Regions from separate parts of the Pseudomonas sp. LBUM1659 genome, predicted to be linked through region 1. Evidence: predicted binding sites of a transcription regulator. Region 1 holds the regulator's gene; each other region holds the start of a gene.
What was found. The regulator sigma-54, encoded in region 1, starts transcription at its own class of promoters, with help from an activator protein. The targets are predictions, from matches to a motif close to ANTGGCATNNANNTTGCTNT.
Positions count from the first base shown of each region.

Region 1 (2,203 bases):
GCCGGGGGTCAGGATGTTTTCAAGTCGGATCATGGGTTGGGAGTGTTAACGACCGGTCGCACCCTGGAGGAGGCTCTGGGTCTTTTCCTTATGCTTTTTGAGTTGTTTATCTAGCTTGTCGGTCAGTGAGTCGATCGCCGCGTACATATCGGTATGTTCCGCGTTGGCGACCACTTCATTGCCGGGAATATGCAGGGTGGCTTCGATTTTCTGCTTCAGCTTCTCGACCGTCATCGTGACCTGCACGTTGGTGATCTTGTCGAAATGCCGCTCTAATCGTTCGAGTTTTTCGCCGATGTAGGCGCGCAGGGGTTCGGTCACTTCCAGTTGGTGTCCACTGATGTTGACTTGCATACAGCTTCTCCTTCGTTGCCAGTGCATAAAGCGGTAGATCAAATGATCTACCACTGGAACGCTGTGGCGTGGCTCTACATCAACCGCTTGCGTTCGCTCGAAGGCGCGATCCCGAGGGACTCGCGGTACTTGGCGACGGTGCGGCGAGCCACCTGAATGCCTTGTGCCTCCAGTAAACCAGCGATCTTGCTGTCACTCAACGGCTTTTTCTGATTTTCCGCGGCAACCAGCTTTTTGATGATCGCGCGGATCGCTGTGGACGAGCATTCACCGCCTTCGGAGGTGCTGACGTGGCTGGAAAAAAAGTATTTCAGCTCATAAATACCCCGTGGGGTATGCATGAATTTTTGCGTGGTCACCCGTGAAATCGTCGATTCGTGCATGCCCACTGCTTCGGCAATGTCATGCAGGACCAGTGGTTTCATGGCTTCGTCGCCGTATTCCAGGAAGCCGCGCTGATGCTCGACGATCTGGGTGGCAACTTTCATCAGTGTTTCGTTACGGCTTTGCAGGCTCTTGATGAACCAGCGGGCTTCTTGCAACTGATTGCGCATGAAGGTGTTGTCGGCGCTGGTGTCGGCGCGTCGTACAAATCCGGCGTATTGGGCGTTGACCCGCAGTCGTGGCACTGATTCCTGATTCAGTTCCACCAGCCAGCGTTCGTTGTCCTTGCGCACGATAACGTCGGGAACGACGTATTCGGCTTCGCTGGATTCGATCTGCGAGCCGGGGCGCGGGTTGAGGCTCTGGACCAGTTCGATGACCTGGCGCAGTTCATCTTCCTTGATCTTCATCCGGCGCATCAGCTGGGAGTAGTCGCGGCTGCCGAGCAAATCGATGTAGTCGCTGACCAGGCGCTTGGCTTCGGCGAGCCAAGGCGTATTGGCTGGCAATTGGCGCAATTGCAGCAGCAGGCATTCGCCCAGGTTACGAGCGCCGATACCGGCCGGCTCGAATTGCTGGATGCGGTGCAGGACGGCTTCGATTTCGTCGAGTTCGATGTCCAGTTCCGGATCGAAGGCTTCGAGGATTTCCTCGAGAGTTTCATCCAGATAGCCCTGATTGTTGATGCAGTCGATCAGAGTCACGGCGATCAGGCGATCGGTGTCGGACATCGGTGCCAGGTTCAGTTGCCACAACAGGTGGCTTTGCAGGCTCTCGCCGGCCGATGTGCGAGTAGTGAAATCCCATTCGTCGTCATCGTTGCTCGGCAGGCTGCTGGCGCTGGTCTGGTAAACGTCTTCCCATGCAGTATCGACCGGCAGTTCATTGGGAATGCGCTCGTTCCAGTCACCTTCCTCGAGGTTGTCCACCGTGGGGGCGGTTTCCTGGTAGGAGGGTTCCTGAATGTCGGCGTTGGGTTGCAGCTCGGCTTTGTCGGCCAAGGGGTCGGCGTTGTCGAAGTCGTCGCCCTCTTCCTGGCGTTCGAGCATCGGATTGGACTCCAGGGCCTCCTGGATTTCCTGTTGCAGGTCCAGGGTCGACAATTGGAGCAGGCGGATGGCCTGTTGCAGCTGCGGTGTCATCGTCAGCTGCTGGCCCATTCTCAAGACTAGCGATGGTTTCATGGCAGGGGCTTAACACCTTATTCGCCGGCGCACATGCGCCATCCACTACAGGGCGCCGGAGCGCCAAACATAAGCAAATTATATGCCTGAAACTGAAGTGTTTGCCTAGAGCGCTGTAACAATAAAAACCTGTTGATTTTTACTGTGATAAGCGCTCAGTCGACTAGCCAGACACCTCAACGCTTACAGGCGGAACTCATGGCCCAGATAGACTTCTTTAACCAGGTCGTTGGCCAGGATAGTGGCGGCATCGCCTTCGGCGATCAGCTGGCCATCGTTGA
Region 1 is NZ_CP166797.1:986,599-988,801, forward strand. Features, by position in the region: gene ptsN (PTS IIA-like nitrogen regulatory protein PtsN) at 1-33, opposite strand, end outside; gene hpf (ribosome hibernation-promoting factor, HPF/YfiA family) at 46-354, opposite strand; gene ACA048_RS04335 (RNA polymerase factor sigma-54) at 429-1,922, opposite strand; gene lptB (LPS export ABC transporter ATP-binding protein) at 2,106-2,203, opposite strand, start outside.

Region 2 (2,203 bases), 1.3 Mb from region 1:
AAGCCTTTGCGCTTGCCCAGTACCAGGCAGGCAATCAGACCGGCCACACCGGCGTTGATGTGCACCACGGTGCCACCAGCGAAATCGAGCACGCCCCAATCCCACAACAGGCCGCCGTTACCGGACCAGACCATGTGCGCAATCGGTGCATAAACCAGGGTGAACCACACGCCCATGAAGATCAGCATGGCGGAGAACTTCATCCGCTCGGCGAAGGCACCGACGATCAACGCTGGAGTAATGATGGCGAAGGTCATCTGGAAGGTGACGAACACCGCCTCAGGGAACAGCGCCGCAGGCCCCGTCAGGCTGGCTGGCGTGATGCCGGCGAGGAACGCCTTGCCCATGCCACCGAAGAACGAGTTGAAGTTGACGACGCCCTGCTCCATGCCGGTGGTGTCGAACGCGATGCTGTAGCCATAAATGACCCACAGGACGCTGATCAGACCGGTAATGGCGAAGCACTGCATCATCACGGAAAGAATGTTTTTGGACCGAACCATGCCGCCGTAGAACAGCGCGAGGCCGGGAATGGTCATGAACAGCACGAGGGCTGTCGAGGTCATCATCCAGGCGGTGTCGCCGGAGTTGAGGACTGGGGCCGCCACTTCGTCTGCCGCCATGGCCAGGCTGGGCATTACGAGGGACAACAGGGCTCCTAGCCCTGCGAATTTACGCAGAGTCATATTGTTTTCTCCTGGGGCGTTGGGTTTGTGGCGGCTTTAAATCGCGTCGGTATCGGTTTCGCCGGTACGGATGCGAATCGCCTGTTCCAGATTGACCACGAAGATCTTGCCGTCACCGATCTTGCCGGTGTTGGCCGCCTTGGTTATCGCCTCGATAACCCGATCCAGATCCTTGTCGTCAATGGCGACATCGATCTTCACCTTGGGCAGAAAATCGACCACGTATTCCGCGCCGCGATACAGCTCGGTGTGACCCTTCTGCCGACCGAAGCCTTTGACTTCAGTAACAGTAATGCCCTGCACGCCGATCTCGGACAGCGACTCGCGCACGTCGTCCAGTTTGAACGGCTTGATGATGGCAGTGACTAGCTTCATGAAAACTCTCTCCCGAATTGGTGGACTTGCCCCAGGAAAACAAACCCGTCTCAAGTCTAAGCGCAGTGCCTGGCTTTGTAACGCATCGTCGGCCTTGAATGCCCGTCCGATCCCAGCTAACCACCCCGTACGAAACACTTCCCCCGTTTCGCCTGGCGCACTGCATTCGTCACAGCGACTGCATCAGTGCATGGGTTGATAGTCACTAAGCAGAAAGCTTGCCATCTCGCCAAAAACCTCTGAATTCAATCCCTTGGCCAATGCAGCAAGCCAGCCTGCGTGATTACCCGAGACCTAGCGCACAACAACAGTGCGCTGCCGTCCGTCCCCATGCGCGAAAAGCGTGCGCCGGCTACCCGCCGGAATTGACTATAGACACTGCGTGATACACTGTAAGCGCTCCATAAAACCCACCTAGTCAAAGGTGGGCGGTGCGGTTAGCTATGAGATTGGGGTGCGCAGTTCCAAGGTAGCAGGGCTTCGTAATCTTCCACCGAAGCCGCCATTGGCAGGCGCTCAAGTGCGTGGCGCAGCCACGCATAGGGCTCTTGGCCGTTGGCTTTAGCAGTCTCGACCAAGCTGTAAAGTTGAGCGCTAGCCGTCGCCCCTTTTGGCGTGTCGCTAAACAACCAGTTTTTTCTTCCGATAACGAACGGCCGTATTGCACGTTCTGCGGCGTTGTTGTCGATGGGCAAGTAACCTTCCTCGACGTACCGCTCGAGTTTGTTCCAGTTGTTTGCCAAGTAGCTGACGGCTTTGCCCAATGCGTTCTGTGTAGTCACGTACGGCAGCGTCTTTAGCATCCAGTCTTTCAGTTGACTCAGCACGCTGGCGCTCAACTCCTGGCGGCCTCTTTTCCGCGCCTCATCACCACTCCGTTTGTAGGCGATCTCGATGCCATATAGTTTGCTGATCAACTTCAATGCGATGTCGGCCCGTCCTGTCTTGCCCTTGGGCTGTACTTTTTGCGCTTCGACAAATTTACGCCGTGCGTGAGCCCAACACCCTAAACGTTCAACTCCGGCCTGTGCTCCCAGCGCGTTGTAACCCGCGTAATCGTCAGTCATGACGTAGCCGCGATAACCTTCGAGCAGGCGCGACGGCACCTCCTGCGCTCGGCTGGTGGAGTAGTCGAAAAGGAT
Region 2 is NZ_CP166797.1:6,223,881-6,226,083, forward strand. Features, by position in the region: gene ACA048_RS28490 (ammonium transporter) at 1-686, opposite strand, end outside; gene glnK (P-II family nitrogen regulator) at 723-1,061, opposite strand; gene tnpC (IS66 family transposase) at 1,499-2,203, opposite strand, start outside.
Region 2: glnK (P-II family nitrogen regulator) is a predicted target of sigma-54. The motif match lies at 1,268-1,287, and genes of this name have one in related genera.

Region 3 (2,203 bases), 620 kb from region 1:
AAGCAGAAATGGCTCATCAGGCCACGGCGCATGATCTGGTACGCCGCCACGGTGGAATCGAAGCCGCCGGACATCAGCACAAGCGTCTGTTCCAAGGCACCCAGCGGATATCCACCGATGCTGTTGTGCTGGCTGTGGATTACGAACAACCGTTTGTCGCGAATTTCGATGCGAACTTCGATTTCCGGCTCTTTGAGCGAGATTCCGGCGGCACCACACTGACGACGCAGTTGGCTGCCGACATATTTTTCGACATCCATCGAGCTGAATTCGTGCTTGCCTGCGCGCTTGCAGCGCACCGAGAAGATCTTCCCGGCCAGTGAATCACCGAAGTGCTGCTTGCACTTGGCGACGATGTCGTCGAAATCGCCCAACGGGTATTCATCGACCTGCAGGAAATGCGCAATGCCCGGCATGCAGCTCAGGCGCTCGGTCATCTCTTTCAGGGCTTTCGGCTCGCTGACGCGGGTTTCCAGTTCGAGATTGTCCCACACACCGTTCACCACCACGGCCGGGTCCAGGTCGCGGAGCACGGTGCGGATGTTTTTAGCCAATTGACGGATGAAACGCATCCGTACCGGGCGGCTCTTGATGGTGATCTCGGGGAAGACTTTTACGATTAGTTTCATGAAAACAGCGCGCGCTGGGCCAGCCGAAAAAGGGGGGCGCGGATTATAGCGGAAATTGCTCAAGGTTTAACCAGTTAATGTTCAGAAGGTTTTGCGCGCACCAAAACAGGTCATTTCCGGATTTTAACGCCACATTGTAGGGCGAGAATTTCCGCCTAATGACCGTTTGTACCTTTATAAGCATGAAATTGGAGCAAAAAACCCATGGTGGGGCACTGGCATGCAATTTGCTCCCTTGTGAGGCAGGTTGCCTTGGCAGAGTATTCGCGCCGGCATCACCCACATTCTAAGGGCATCCACTACTAAGCCCGAAGCCACCCGGAGGACACTATGTCGAAGTCGGTTCAACTCATCAAAGATCATGACGTCAAATGGATTGATCTGCGCTTCACGGACACCAAAGGCACTCAGCACCACGTGACCATGCCGGCTCGCGACGCGCTGGATGACGCTTTCTTCGAAGAAGGCAAAATGTTCGACGGCTCCTCCATCGCTGGCTGGAAAGGCATCGAAGCCTCCGACATGATCCTGCTGCCAGACGACAGCACCGCCGTTCTCGACCCGTTCACCGAAGACCCAACGTTGATCATCGTGTGCGACGTCATCGAGCCGTCGACCATGCAAGGCTACGACCGCGACCCACGTGCGATCGCCAAGCGTGCCGAGGAATACCTGAAGTCGACCGGTATCGGCGACACCGTATTCGTAGGTCCAGAGCCTGAGTTCTTCATCTTCGATCAGGTGAAGTTCAAGTCCGACATCTCCGGCTCGATGTTCAAAATCTTCTCCGAACAAGGCTCGTGGATGTCCGACCAGGACATCGAAGGCGGCAACCATGGCCACCGTCCAGGTATCAAAGGCGGTTACTTCCCGGTTCCACCGTTTGACCACGACCACGAAATCCGTACCTCCATGTGCAACGCCATGGAAGAAATGGGCCTGGTCATCGAAGTTCACCACCACGAAGTGGCGACTGCCGGCCAGAACGAAATCGGTGTGAAGTTCAACACCCTGGTCGCCAAGGCTGACGAAGTTCAGACCCTGAAGTACTGCGTACACAACGTGGCTGTCGCTTACGGCCGCACCGCGACCTTCATGCCTAAGCCTCTGTACGGCGACAACGGTTCGGGTATGCACGTTCACCTGTCCATCGCCAAAGATGGCAAGAACACCTTTGCTGGCGAAGGCTATGCCGGCCTGTCCGACACCGCTCTGTACTTCATCGGCGGCATCATCAAGCACGGTAAGGCCCTGAACGGCTTCACCAACCCGTCGACCAACTCCTACAAGCGTCTGGTCCCAGGTTTCGAAGCTCCAGTAATGCTTGCCTACTCGGCTCGCAACCGTTCCGCTTCGATCCGTATTCCTTACGTGTCCAGCCCTCGCGCTCGCCGTATCGAAGCCCGCTTCCCGGATCCAGCAGCCAACCCGTACCTGGCCTTCGCAGCCTTGGTAATGGCCGGCCTGGACGGTATCCAGAACAAGACCCACCCAGGCGATGCTGCTGACAAAAACCTGTACGACCTGCCGCCTGAAGAGGCGAAAGAAATCCCACAAGTTTGCGGCAGCCTGAA
Region 3 is NZ_CP166797.1:366,006-368,208, reverse strand. Features, by position in the region: gene thiI (tRNA uracil 4-sulfurtransferase ThiI) at 1-629, opposite strand, end outside; gene glnA (type I glutamate--ammonia ligase) at 960-2,203, shown strand, end outside.
Region 3: glnA (type I glutamate--ammonia ligase) is a predicted target of sigma-54. The motif match lies at 844-863, and genes of this name have one in related genera.